One region of the Nocardia sp. NPDC059180 genome, then DNA from elsewhere that is predicted to be linked to it. Evidence: predicted binding sites of a transcription regulator. Region 1 holds the regulator's gene; the other holds the start of a gene.
What was found. The regulator HspR, encoded in region 1, represses chaperone genes until heat shock. The targets are predictions, from matches to a motif close to ANNTGAGTNNNNNNNACTCANNT.
Positions count from the first base shown of each region.

Region 2: a site for HspR is predicted at 3,748-3,770, ahead of lon (endopeptidase La). Genes of this name have one in related genera too.

Region 1 covers NZ_JBHZBU010000011.1:223,285-230,489, forward strand. The annotation lists gene ACFXNW_RS28180 (FAD-binding oxidoreductase) at 1-355, shown strand, start outside; gene ACFXNW_RS28185 (FAD-binding oxidoreductase) at 412-1,197, shown strand; gene ACFXNW_RS28190 (globin domain-containing protein) at 1,220-2,389, opposite strand; gene ACFXNW_RS28195 (heat shock protein transcriptional repressor HspR) at 2,764-3,165, opposite strand; gene dnaJ (molecular chaperone DnaJ) at 3,165-4,331, opposite strand; gene grpE (nucleotide exchange factor GrpE) at 4,392-5,072, opposite strand; gene dnaK (molecular chaperone DnaK) at 5,069-6,916, opposite strand.
Region 2 covers NZ_JBHZBU010000001.1:268,288-275,492, reverse strand. The annotation lists gene ACFXNW_RS01275 (hypothetical protein) at 1-250, shown strand, start outside; gene ACFXNW_RS01270 (hypothetical protein) at 326-571, opposite strand; gene ACFXNW_RS01265 (DUF397 domain-containing protein) at 686-1,330, opposite strand; gene ACFXNW_RS01260 (DNA-directed RNA polymerase subunit beta) at 1,381-1,734, shown strand; gene ACFXNW_RS01255 (hypothetical protein) at 1,727-2,014, shown strand; gene ACFXNW_RS01250 (ArsR/SmtB family transcription factor) at 2,123-2,578, opposite strand; gene ACFXNW_RS01245 (serine hydrolase) at 2,575-3,600, opposite strand; gene lon (endopeptidase La) at 3,788-6,232, shown strand; gene ACFXNW_RS01235 (BTAD domain-containing putative transcriptional regulator) at 6,339-7,205, opposite strand, start outside.

The DNA of each region.
Region 1 (7,205 bases):
GGGGCAGCGCGGCATCAACCCGCGGGTGCATTTCTTCATCGGCGGTGTCTATCCGTGCGACCTGTACGACGTGGAGAACATGTGGCAGCTCTCGCAGAGCAACCCGTGGCTGACCATCGTGCCGGTCTGCGAGCAGAAGACGAATCCGTGGTGGTATCCCCATCCGGCGTCGGACGCGCCGTACGGCATGCATCGGCGTCTGGTCGGTAATCTCGGTGCGGTGGTCGCCAGCTTCGGATCGTGGTCGGACCGCCAGATCCAGATCGCCGGTTCGGCGAAAATGATCGCCGACACCCGGCGCGCGCTGCTCGCTGTGGGCACTCCGGAGTCGATCATCAGTTCCGATCCCGTCTGACCGCACGGCCGGACTTCGCCGGCACACGCCCGCACCAGAGCCCCCTGAGAGTAGGTATGGACATCGATCCGAATGCGCCGCGCAACGGCGCGGTACCGGAAGCACCCGTGTGGAAATCGACCGTCGTCGGCCATCATCGGCTGCGCCATGATCTCGCGGTGATCCGGTTGATCGGCGAGTTCGTCCCATTCACCGCCGGGCAGTCGGTCGAGGTGCGGGTGCCGCAATTCCCCGGTCTGCGCCGCAGGCTTTCCCCGGCGCTGCCTCCGTCACTTGACGGCAAGCTCGAGTTCCATGTGCGGACCGTGCCCGGCGGCTGGTGCAGTGGCGGGATCGTGGCCGATACGGCCGCGGGCGACGAGTGGACCCTCGGCGCACCCGCAGGCACGTTCGCGATCGACCCCGCGGGCGATGAGGTCGTGATGATCGCGGGCGGGACCGGTCTGGCGCCGATGCGCGCGCAGATCCTGGAGCTGGCCCGCCGCGAGGTGCAGCCGCCGACCTACCTGTTCATCGGCGCAGCGTCGCCGCGCGAACTGTACGCCGCGGACATGCTGGCCCTGCTGGCCGAGGAATTGCCATGGCTGACCGTGGTTCCGGTGGTGGAGAGCCTGGAGGATCCGGACCGGCCCGACGAATGGTACGAGCGTTCCCGGGTCGATATCGGGTTCGCCGCCGATGAGCTGCTGTACGGAACGCTGGCGGATGTGATCGGCTCGCATGGTGCGTTCGATCGTCATCAGGTGCTGGTCTGCGGGTCGCCTGCGATGACACGCGCGACCGTCGAGCGGCTGCTGGGGACGGGGACTCCCGCCGAGCGAATCCAGTTCGAAGGCGGCTGATTCCACGGCCGGTGCGGCCGGTTCAGAAGAGCGGGTCGTGACGAATGTTCATGGTGCGGGTACCGGTGGCCATCAGCCGGAATTTGGTGGTCTGCACCATGGAGGGTGAGCCGACGATCTGCACATCGCGGTCGGCCCATGCGCCGTAGGAGGCGACGATCTTTCCGATCTGCCCGGTCACCCGAGGTTCGAGGCCGGGCCAGGTTCTTTCGGCATTTACGGAGTCGTAGTACCACCACGGGTTCTCGGCGCGTTCGGATACCGGTGTCACCGTCAGCCATTTGTTGGCGACTGCCAGCCTGCTCAGCGTCTCCAGATCGTAGAGATCACACGGATGATGCCCGCCGGCGAACATATGCACCTTGGGATTGCTGCGGCGCTGCGCCATCGCCATGAGCTGGGCCCGTAGCGGTGCGATTCCGGTGCCGCAGCCGATCATCAGCATTTTGCGTTTCGTATTGCGCGGTATTCCCAGCCCGCCGAGTGGCGCACCGAGCAGCCACTGATCGCCCACCACGGTATTGCCGACGATCGCCGGGCTGACCCAGCCGCCGAGCACCGACCGGATATGAAATTCGATCTCGCCGTTGGCATTCGCGGGCACCGCGGGCGACATATAACGCCACATGCGCGGCCGCGATGGAATCTGCACGCTCAGATACTGACCGGCGGCGTATTGCATCGGCTGGTCCAGTTGCAGCCGGACCACCGCCAGATTGCGTAATACCTCGCGTCGTTCGACAACGGTGCCGGTCCACACCGGCGGAGTGTTCTCCTTTTCGGCGGCGCCGATCATCGCCTCGGCGATGATCGTGAGGCCCTCGGTCCAGGCGCGCTCCACCTCCTCGGTCCACATCTCCGAACCGGCGAATCGGCGCATCGCCGCTTTCAACGATTCCGCCACCGCCGCGTAGTGGGCCCGCTGAACCCCGTACTTGCGATGGTCGCGGCCGAGCTGGGCGAGAAATGGCAGCAACTTTTCCGGCTCCTCCAGCCGGTCGAGCGCGTATCCGATGGCCTTGACAAGGCGGTCACGCTGTGAGTCCATCGCCGCGGGGAAATAATCGCGAATCTGCGGATAGTCGGTGAACAAGATCGCGTAGAACGATCTGGCCAACCGCTCCGCCCCACCCTCTTCCGCAGCAACCGCTTTGAATGTCGTCCTTATCAGCGCGACGGATCGCGAATCCATGTGTGTCACAACCCCATTCCGCATTCGAACACTATCCGTGCCGGCGAGTGAGGTGCTGCGGGACACTCGTCAGCAGCCGATGGATTGGAGTGTAGGCGAGGTTTGCCAGTGACGGAATGGACGGACGAAACATCCCAGGTGTAATTCCGCCTAAACAAGGGTATTGCGTACGAATTCCGCACGAAACCGACTGAAAGACTGGATAAATCGGATGAAATCCGTCACTCGACCACTCAATATGCAAGCTTCACAACGAAGTTCGCATCCGACAGCGATCTCATGGCAAATCCGAAACGAACATGGACGCGAATCGGGCCCCGTCCCGGTTCACTGCTGAACCGGGACGGGGCCCGAGAACTCGTCCGCCCGAACGGCTACCGGCGATTGCGCGGCTGCCACACCACCAGCGCGGTACTGCGCTGCGGCGGGGTCAGATCCGCACGGTAGTTCGCCCGTGTCCGCTCCAGCTCCGCGTTCAGCTCGGCGACCCGCTGCTGCAAGGCCTCGACCTGATTGGTGAGCTCGATGATGCGTTTGATACCGGCCAGGTTGACGCCTTCGTCCTGGGACAGCCGCTGCACCTCGCGCAGCAGCTCGACGTCCCTGGCCGAATAGCGCCGCCCGCCACCCGAAGTGCGTTGCGGCGTCACCAATCCGAGGCGGTCATACGTGCGCAGTGTCTGCGCATGCATGCCCGCCAGCTGAGCCGCCACCGAGATCATGAAGTACTCGGCTCGCGACGGCCCACCGGACGCCTGCTTCGGATCGCCGGACATCACGCACCTGCCCATCCCGCTCGCGGATCGAAACCACTGGCCTTCTCCGCCTCCTGCAGCGCACGCAGCGCGTCGGTGGCGTCGTTGTCCAATTTCTGCGGCACCGCGACCTTGACGGTGACCAGCAGGTCACCGGCTCCGCCGCCGCGTTTGGGCACACCGCGACCGCGCACCCGGAGGATACGGCCGTCGGCGGTGCCCGGAGGCACCTTCACCCCGACCCGGCCCTCCAGCGTCGGCACCGACACCGTGGTGCCGAGGACCAGCTCGCTGTAGCCGACCGGCAGCACCAGGGTCAGGTCGTCGCCGTTGCGGCCGAAGACCTTGTCCTGGCTGACGTGCACGGTGACGAACAGGTCGCCCGAGGGCGCACCACGCAGGCCCGCCTCGCCCTGACCCGCCAGCCGGATCTTCTGCCCGTCCGCGACACCCGGAGGGATGCGCACGGTGATGGTGCGCGTCCGGTTCTGGATACCGCTGCCGTGGCAGTCGACGCACGGGTCGTCGATGATCGAGCCCGTACCGCGGCAGTCGTCGCACGGCTCGCTGAAACCGAACGCGCCCTGGTTGCGGCTGATGACGCCGGTGCCATTGCAGTTCGGGCAGACCCGAGGACTGGTGCCAGGCTTGGCTCCGCTGCCGTGACAGGTGGTGCACGGCGACGGGCTGGTCATCCGCAGCGGGACGGTGGCCCCCTGCGCGGCCTCACGGAAGCCGAGAGTCGTCTCGGTTTCCACGTCGGCACCGCGCCGCGGCCGGCCCGCCGACCGCGTGCCGCCGCCCCGATTGAACAGGCCGCCGAACAGATCGCCGATCCCGCCGTCGGCACCACCGGTGGCACCCGCGCCGAAGATATCGCCGAGGTTGAACTCCTGCGAGAACCCACCGCCCGCACCGGGATTGAACCCGCCACGCGGATAGCCACCACCCGCGAACAGCTTGCGGGTCTCGTCGTACTCCTTGCGCTTGGCCGGATCCGACAGCACGGCATGCGCCTCGCTGACGGTCTTGAACCGCTCCTCGGCCAAGGTATCGCCGGGGTTGGCATCCGGATGCAGGTCACGCGCGAGTTTGCGGTAAGCCTTCTTGATCTCGTCCTGCGACGCGCCGGAGGAGACACCCAGCTCCTTGTAGAAGTCCTTCTCGATCCACTCCCGCTGGCTCACCGGGCATCTCCTCCTTTCCTCACTATTGTGCGGCGCACCGCGTGCGGCTTGGCCGCGGTTTTATCCTTCGTTGGTGCCGGCATCAGCATCCGATGCCTCGGCGTCGCCCGATGTGGCCGCTCCGGCCTGGTCGGAAGGGGCGGCGGTGGGCAGATCGCCCACGCCGTCGGTTACCCCCACCAGCGCGTGCCGAAGCACCCGATCACCGAACCGATAACCCTTGCGCATCACGAGACCGATCACCGGATCGTGACCGGAGCCCTCGTGCTGCACCGCTTCGTGCAGGGTCGGATCGAAAGGCTCACCCTCCGAGCCGAACTCCTCGAGACCCTGTTTGCGCAGTGCGTCGGCCAGCTTGTCGGCGACCGACTTCAGCGGACCCGATTCCAGATCACCGTGCGCCTTGGCACGGTCGAGATCATCGAGCACGCCCAGCAGTTCGGTGACCACACCCGCCTTGGCCGTATCGATCGCGGCCTTGCGGTCGCGTTCGGTCCGGCGCCGGTAGTTGGCGTATTCGGCGGTCAGGCGCTGCAGGTCGGCGGTGCGCTCGGCCAGTTCGACGGAGGCATCGGACACCGGCGCCTCGGCGCCGTCACCGTTGGTGGCCTCCGGCCCTGCCGGGGCGGAGCCATTGCCCGCCCCGGCCTGCTCCCGAACCTCACCGGAATCGGGATCGACCTTGCGCTTGTCGACGAAGCTGATCGGCTCCTCGGAGTTCCCAGCGTTCGCGTGTGTCACTTCTTCTCCGTGTCCACCGGCTCGTCGACGACCTCGGCATCGACGACCTGATCGTCGTCGGCCGTCGAGGAGGCACCGTTACCGGACGCGGCCGCATCGGCGGCGGACGCCTCGTAGATCGCCTGGCCGAGGGCCTGCGACTCGGTGGCCAGCTTCTCCACGGCGGTCTTGACCGCGGCGATGTCGGTGCCCTTCAGGGCTTCCTTCGCCTCGCCGATCGCGGCCTCGACCTTCTCCTTCACGTCGGCAGGCACCTTGTCGGTGTTGTCGGCGATGAACTTCTCGGTCTGGTGCACCAGCGACTCGGCCTGGTTGCGGGTCTCGGCCTCCTCGCGGCGGGCCTTGTCCTCGGCGGCGTGCGCCTCGGCGTCCTTGACCATCCGGTCGATCTCTTCCTTGGACAGGCCGGAGCCGTCCTGGATCTTGATCGTGTTCTCCTTGCCGGTGCCCTTGTCCTTCGCGGTCACGTGCACGATGCCGTTGGCGTCGATGTCGAAGGTGACCTCGATCTGCGGCACGCCGCGCGGGGCCGGCGGAATACCGGTCAGCTCGAAGGAACCGAGCAGCTTGTTGTGCGAGGCGATCTCGCGCTCACCCTGGAACACCTGGATCTGCACCGACGGCTGGTTGTCATCAGCGGTGGTGAAGGTCTCCGAACGCTTGGTCGGAATGGTGGTGTTGCGCTCGATGAGCTTGGTCATCACGCCACCCTTGGTCTCGATACCCAGCGACAGCGGGGTGACATCGAGCAGCAGGACGTCCTTGACCTCACCCTTGAGCACACCGGCCTGCAGGGCGGCGCCGACGGCGACGACCTCGTCCGGGTTCACGCCCTTGTTGGGCTCCTTGCCGCCGGTCAGTTCCTTGACCAGCTCGGAGACCGCGGGCATACGGGTGGAGCCACCGACCAGCACGACGTGGTCGATATCGGAGACCTTGATGCCCGCGTCCTTGATCACCGACTGGAACGGCGCACGGGTGCGGTCGAGCAGGTCGGAGGTGATCTTCTGGAACTCGGCGCGGGTCAGCTGCTCGTCGAGGAACAGCGGGTTCTTGTCCGCGTCGACGGTGATGTAGGGCAGGTTGATCGAGGTCGACTGCGAGGAGGACAGCTCGATCTTGGCCTTCTCGGAGGCCTCGCGCAGCCGCTGCATGGCCATCTTGTCCTTGGTCAGGTCGATGCCCGAGCTGGCCTTGAACTTGTCGACGAGCCAGGAGACGACGCGCTCGTCCCAGTCGTCACCACCGAGGTGGTTGTCACCGGAGGTGGCGCGGACCTCGACGACGCCCTCGCCGATTTCCAGCAGCGAGACGTCGAAGGTGCCACCACCGAGGTCGAAGACCAGGATGGTCTGCTCTTTGTCACCCTTGTCCAGGCCGTAGGCCAGCGCGGCCGCGGTGGGCTCGTTGACGATGCGCAGCACGTTCAGGCCGGCGATCTGGCCGGCTTCCTTGGTGGCCTGGCGCTGGGCGTCCTCGAAGTAGGCGGGGACGGTGATGACCGCGTCGGTGATCTCCTCACCGAGGTAGGCCTCGGCGTCGCGCTTGAGCTTCATCAGCGTGCGCGCGCTGATCTCCTGCGGGGTGTACTTCTTGTCGTCGATCTCCACGCTCCAGTCGGTGCCGATGTGGCGCTTCACCGAGCGGATGGTGCGGTCGACGTTGGTGACGGCCTGGTTCTTGGCGGGCTGACCCACCAGCACCTCACCGTTCTTGGCGAAGGCGACGACCGAGGGCGTGGTGCGCGAACCCTCCGAGTTGGCGACGACGACCGGCTCACCACCTTCGAGAACGGCGACGACCGAGTTCGTGGTCCCGAGGTCGATTCCGACCGCACGAGCCATTGTGTTTCCTCCTATGTATCGACTGCTTGTGTGATGTCGGGGCGATGCCCGTCACGGCGCTGTTCGCGCCGTCGGACCCGGCCCCTGACACTGCACGGAGCACGGTCCCAGCAATGCTGAGCGTGGTCGGCTCAATCCTGCATCCCGATCCCGCCGGGAGTCAAGTCAAACTTGAGTCGAGCACACTCAACATCGTTCGATCAGCTCAACCAGCGGTCCCCAGGATCTATTCCCGGGGGAAGAAAACCTCCGAACCCGTCGCCCGGAGCCCACCCCGCGGCCATTCTTC
Region 2 (7,205 bases), on a different contig from region 1:
CCTCAAGGTCGGCGCGGCGGGCGCCGCGGTCGGCCTCGCCCCGACGATGGTGCAGGACGCCGAATTCACCGAGGAACAGGCCAAGAAGATCGACGAGTTCGCCGCCCGCAAACTCAAACAACTGACACCGGGCGAGTTCATGGAGATGTTCTACGCCTCCGTCGAACAGGACGCCTGGCTGCTGTATGTGCACGGCGGTCTGCTCGGCGTGCTCGTCGGCGGGGTGCACCTGTTGTTGTTCGGCTGGTAGATCGGCCGATCGTCCACACTTCGACCACTGCCAAGCGACCCGGCGCGGCGCAGTGCCCGCATATCGGGCCATGGCTCATTCGGGCAGTAGACGGCCATCGAAGCCCGCTTCGACCAGCCGTCGATAGGCTGCACGCACCTCATCCGGAACTTCCACGGAGATGGCCCAGCCGTTTGCCGGATAGACCCACGCCCGCTGGATTTCGCCGACCAGCATCGTGATTACTCGGTCGATATCACCAATGCTGTTGACGTAGTCGTCGAGTGCAAGCGGCCGCGAAGTACAGGCAATGTTGATTCCTGGCCACAGCTCCCGGCACACCGCATAGCTACGGCGCTGATGGTACGGCCGGCAAATGACACGAGTGCCCCCATCCAGTCAGAACAGCATCGGCGAGCGGTACCTGAGGCAGCTCGCGACGGCGTGTCGCCCGCCTCAGGTGCCGCTCGGCGCTACTGCGGGGGTGATGGTGGTGGTGAAGGAGTCCCAGGAATTTGGGGTGAAGATCAAGGCGGGGGCGGTGGGGTTTTTGGAGTCGCGGACGCCTACGTGGTCGGAGGGTTCGGTCTCAACACCGGCCGGGGTTTCGTCGAAGTCGAGCACAACGAACGGAGGCATCGACACCCCTGCCGGAAATCCGGCGTCGAACGGGAGAACCCTGACCGAGACATTCTCCCTCGTGGACATGTCCGCGAGGTGACGTAGCTGCTTAGCCATGATCGATGGGCTCCCGACAACCCGGCGGAGCGCCGCTTCACTGACTACGACATCGAGTATCACCGGACGTCGTCGCCTTGTGACGATGTGCTGGCGCTGCGCCTTGATTTGGACCCGCTTCTCGACCTCCTCCGCGCTATCGTGCGGCCAGATTCGGCGGACCAGCTCGCGATCGTATTCCGGCGTCTGCAGCAATCCCGGTATCAACTCCGGTTGATACGAAGTCAGCTTCGCCGCAGCAGCTTCCAATCCGACGTACACATCGAAATCCTTGGGGATGAGGTCCCCGTACTGATGCCACCAGCTCTTCACGCCGGCCTGTTTGGCCAGTCCGAGCATGGCTTCGATCAGCTCCTCCGGCATGCCGTACAGCTCGCACATGGCCCGGATATCCCGAGATCGGTCGGATCGTCATGAAGGCCGACCATGTCTGGGGCATGATGATGCCCGGCGAGCTGGGTTTACGGGTCAAGGGTGACCTGCAGCGGCGGGGTGAGAGCCTCGGTCCGATCATGTCGCATGTGCGGTCGAACCGATGGACGCTGTTGATCCGTCCGGACCTGCCCGATGAGACGCCGTTCTTCGCGGAGATGTTCCGGCACAACGTCTCTGTGGTTCGCCTCGGCGGCACTATTGCCCTGCCGAGCCCGACCGATCAAGGCGCACGGTTTCGCCGCTGGATCGAGCCGCCTCGTTCACCGTTCCGGCCATCGGGCATGTCGATCGTTGCCTCGATCCGCGCCTGCAGGGGAGGCATCGGTGTCTGATCCGAATTCCGATCCGAGCAAGGAGCCTTGGATCAAGCTGTCGCACTGTGGCGTCGGACGATTCGATGACGCTACGAACACCCTGATCGCAGTGGCCTGTCCCTCACGGTTCTGCCTCACCTGGGTGCCGTTGATCGGCGGCAAACTCGGTTCACATGAGGGCCTGCGTCCCGGGGTCTGCTGCTGGTCAGGGATCCGCGTCGTCGACGACCGCGCTGACCATCCCGGCCGCCCTCGGGACCGATACGAAACCGGCACGGTCTGGGAGGTGTGCCCCTAACTCGCGTACGCCCGACGAAAATATGTCGCGCTGAATGGTCGGCATCCGAACGTCGTGTGTTGTCCAGCGACCCCGATTCGACCGCGCAGCCTGCGGTGTCGACCCGGACTACCGCAACACCTCGCCGATATCGGCGGCTGCGGTCATCATGACCAGCAGCGGAACGACCTTCTCCGCAGGGATCCGATAAGCCCCGCGGGTGTGCTGCTCGATAACTTTCGCCGAGGTCAGGGCGCGGATGTGGTGGTAGAGCTGGCCTGCGGAGGTGAGTGAAACCGCTTCTGCCAGTTCGGCGCCGGTGCGCGGCCCGTCGAGCAGGGTTTCGACCAGGGCTCGGCGGACGGGATGGCCCAGGGCTGCGAGGACGTCGACGCGGGCCTGAGTGGGGAGTTGCGGGACGGCGGCGGCGCTGTAGCGGATCGACCAGTTGATGGGGCCGGCGCCGAAATCGACGTTGCCGCTGTAGTCGATATAGCCGTGCGCGGAGTCCTCGGTGGGGCGCTGACCTTCCAGCGCCTCGATCCGAGCCTCCAGCTCGGCCAGTTTGGCAGCGACATCGGTCATGTGGCGCATGCTAACCGGCGCCACATCTGCGGTTCCGCCATGGCCCTGACCAGCACCTCCTGCTCGCTCAGTGTCTCGAGCGCGGACGCCCAGGTGTCTGCGGGCATGCGGCGGTTGAGCAGGACGGCGGTCGCGACGGTGCCGTCGGCGCGGCGCAGGTAGATGGCGTCGCTCAGGACGCCGGGAAAGGAGCCGCCCTTGAAGCCGATCGCGGCGAATCCGGCGGGCGGTTGCTGCCATTCCAACTGGGCGCGTGCCACCTCGGTGCCCGGGCCGAAGTTGCCGGTCGCGATGGCGCGATGCATCGACGCCAACTGCCGGGCCGATCCCGTGGTGGTCGTTTCGGCCCATGCCATTTGAATGTCCAACGGCGGCATCGTCTTCGACTGGATGGTCGCGCGGTAGTCGGCGTCGCTCGCGTAACGCTGGGCCAGTGCCCACTCGTCGTCGCTACCGGGATCGAGCAGGCGGATCATCTCCCCGAGCTTGGTGCTCGGGGTGTAGTCGTGCCACCCACCGGCTGCTGCCGCATCGATCAGCGCCTGGTCGCCGAGGCGGTCGCGCAGGTAGTCGGGAGCGGCGTTGTCGCTTTCCCGGATCATCGCGCTCACCAGCTGGTCGAGCGTGACCGTCTCTCCGGTGAGGCGAGCACGTGCCGCTGGATGAGCGCCGCCGTCGGTCCCGGGCATATACCAGCGTTCCCAGTCACTGACGGGCACCGGTTCGTGTGGGTCGAGCGTGCCTGCCGCGACAGCGCGGGCGTATGCCGCCAGCGGTACCACCTTTATCGCCGAGGCGATGGGCTGCTCGTCATCGGCGCGGCGTTCGATGGTGTGCCCCTGCCCGTCGTCGATCGCGAGAGCGATGTTGTCCGGATCCGCGTGTATCCGGCCCAGCCATTCCTCTGCGGACGCGACGCCTGCCGCCGGTACCGGAGCGCACGACTGTTCGGCGGCTCCTTGGCTCGAGCATCCCGCGAGCAGCGGAATCACCGCGGCCACGACCATCGCCAACCTACGCACCACAGCTTCTCCTGAATTCCGTAATTCCGTAATAACGATCTATCGCAACGATAGCGGCAGGTGGGGACGTTGTCGAGTCGGCCGAATGGCTCCACTTCGCTGTGAGTGAACGTCGCCACTCGGCTGGAACAAACCCGAATACCTCGGGGTTGAGTAGGCATCGCTCAACTTTGAAAGGGTCGAAAAAGTGACTACAGCTCAGAACTTGCCGGTGCTGTTCCTGACCGATCCGATCGTGCTGCCGGGCATGGTCGTGCCCATCGAACTCGACGAATCGGCGCAGGCGGCCATCGACGCCGCGCGCGCCGCGAACAAGGATCAGGTCCTGGTCGCGCCCCGGCTCGATGAGGGTTACGCCGCCTACGGTGTCGTGGCCACCATCGAACAGGTCGGTCGGATGCGTGGCGGTGCACCGGCCGCGGTGTTGAAGGCCGAACGGCGCGCCAAGATCGGTCACGGCGTCACCGGTCCGGGGGCCGCGCTATGGGTGGAGGCCGAACCGGTCGACGACACCCCCGCCGACGGCCGGACCAAGGAACTCGCCGCCGAATACAAGAAGCTGGTCGTCTCGGTGCTGCAACGCCGCGAGGCCTGGCAGGTCATCGACGCGGTGAACCAGCTCAGCGAGCCGTCCGCGATCGCCGATACCGCAGGCTACGCCCCGTACCTGAGCATCGAACAGAAGCGGGAACTGCTGGAAACTCCCGAGCCCGCCAAGCGGCTGGCCACGCTGATCGAATGGACGAAGGCGCATATCGCCGAGACCGAGGTCTCGGAGAAGATCAGCGAAGACGTCCGCGAGGGCATGGAGAAGAGCCAGCGCGAATTCCTGCTGCGCCAGCAGCTCAACGCCATCCGCAAGGAACTCGGCGAGGACGAGCCTGATGGCGCCGACGACTACCGCACCCGCGTGGAGCAGGCCGACCTGCCCGATTCGGTGCGCGAGGCCGCGTTGCGTGAGGTCGGACGGCTCGAGCGGGCCAGCGATCAGAGCCCGGAATCGGGTTGGATCCGCACCTGGCTCGACACCGTGCTGGAGCTGCCGTGGACGGTGAAGACCACCGACAGCACCGATGTTTCGGCCGCCCGCGCCGTACTCGACGCCGACCATCACGGCCTGGACGAGGTCAAGGACCGGATGGTCGAATACCTGGCGGTGCGCTCGCGGCGGGCCTCGCGTGGTCTGGAGGTCGTGGGTGGCCGCGGGTCCGGCGCGGTGCTGGTCCTGGTCGGCCCGCCCGGTGTCGGTAAGACGTCGCTGGGTGAGAGTGTCGCCAGGTCGCTCGGCCGCAAGTTCGTGCGTGTCGCGCTCGGCGGTGTGCGCGACGAGGCCGAGATCCGCGGGCACCGGCGCACCTACGTCGGTGCGCTGCCCGGCCGGATCGTGCGCGCCATGAAGGAAGCCGGATCGATGAATCCGGTGGTGCTGCTGGACGAGATCGACAAGGTCGGCTCCGATTTCCGCGGCGACCCGGCCGCGGCGCTGCTCGAGGTGCTCGACCCGGCGCAGAACCACACCTTCCGCGATCACTACCTGGATCTGGACCTTGACCTGTCCGATGTGCTGTTCATCGCTACGGCCAATGTCATGGAGACCATCCCCGGCCCGCTGCTGGACCGGATGGAGCTGATCACCGTCGACGGCTACACCGAGGACGACAAGGTCGCCATCGCCCGCGACTTCCTGGTTCCGCGCCAGCTGGAACGTAATGCGCTGACCGCCGAGGAGGTCACCATCACCGATGCGGCGCTGCGCGAGATCGCGGCGAACTACACCAGGGAAGCCGGTGTCCGGCAGATGGAGCGGCTGATCGCCAAGGCATTGCGCAAGGCGGCCACCAATCTGTCGGAGGGCGGTTCCGCGATCGCGGACTCCGTGTCGTCGATCGGCCTCGGTTATGACGCCGAACTCGGCTACGACGATGTGCTGATCGAAACAGAGTCGGCCACAGTGCGTTTCGGCGGTTCGCTGACCATCGGTGTCGGCGATCTGAAGGACTACCTCGGCCGTCCACGGTTCACCCCGGACTCGGTGGAACGCACCGCCGTCCCCGGTGTGGCGACCGGACTGGCGGTGACCGGCCTCGGCGGCGATGTGCTCTACATCGAAACCAACGCCGTCGACGGTGAGCGCGCGCTGACCCTGACCGGTCAGCTGGGTGACGTTATGAAGGAATCCGCGCAGATCGCGCTGACCTACGTGCGGTCGCACCTGGCGGAGATCGGCATCGAACCATCGGTGCTGGATCGCAATATCCACGTGCACTTTCCGGCGGGCGCGGTGCCCAAGGACGGTCCGTCGGCCGGCGTCACCATGGTGACCGCACTGGTCTCCTTGGCGCTGGGCAGGCAGGTGCGCTCGGATGTCGGCATGACCGGTGAGGTCACGTTGAACGGCCGGGTGCTGCCCATCGGCGGCGTCAAGCAGAAGCTGCTCGCCGCACAACGGGCAGGCCTGAAGACGGTGTTCATCCCGGCCCGCAACGAGCCGGACCTGGACGACGTCCCTGCCGAAGTGCTCGCCGCACTGGACGTCCGGCCCGTCACCGATGTGGCCGACATCCTGGCCTACGCCATCGAACCGGTTGTCGAACCGGCGCTGGATGGTCGGGCATTGGCGGCTACTGCCTGATCGATGCAAGGGCCGCGACGTGGTCGCGGCCGTGCCGGAAGACCGAACGAGCTGTGTCCTGATTCATGGGCACAGCTCGTTCGGCTGTTCGGAGTTGGTGCGAGGCCTATCTCTGCGACAGCGCGTTGTCGAGTTCGGCGAGATACTCATCGACGGGTCCGGCCGTGAGGATCCCGCTGCCCGCACCTGCGAGTTCCCCTGCGGCGGATGCCAATCGGACCCGGGCGCGCGCCACGGCCGGATGATCATCTAGCTCGATCGCGGCGCGGGCGATGAGGCACCACAGCGCTTCCAGCAGCAGATCCGGTGGGGGTTCAGGGGTTCGTTGCAGGGCGGCGGAGGCTTCCTCGCGTCGGCCCTCGGCGAGCAGCAGTAGCGGTCGCGCCCACGGCTCGTATGGTCCCCAGTCAGTATCGGACGCGAAATCCGCAGGCGCACCGTGCCATACCCGCAGGCACAGCAGCGCCAACGGCAGCACACCCTGCTCGAATCCTGGCATACCGCAGTCCTCGTACCGTTGTGCGACTGCGCGATAACCCGATTCGGCGATATCGATCGGCGCGCCGGTCGCGGCGGTTCGCATGGCGCGATACCAGCCGGTGAACACCGCGACCAGCGGTCGCTCATTGCGGATGCCGAGCTGGTCGGCGGCATCGGCGTGGGTATCGGCCCGGTCGAAATCACCGAAAGCGCTGCGTGCCTGCATGCGAACAAGATGGCCGAGGACCTCGAACGGCACCAGGTCGTGGCGGCGGGACAATTCCACCAATTCCCGGCCGATCTCGTCGCGTTCGTGAGCAAGGCCGGCGCGGTGGCAGGTCTGTAGGAACAGGCCGTCCAACGCGAACGCGAGCAACGCCGGATCATCCAGTGCGCGAGCGATTTCGGTCGCGGTGCGAGCGGTGTCGAAGCCACGACTACTGCGTATTCCGCGCGATTCGACGGCGATGATCGTCAGCAGTCGGGCCCTCAT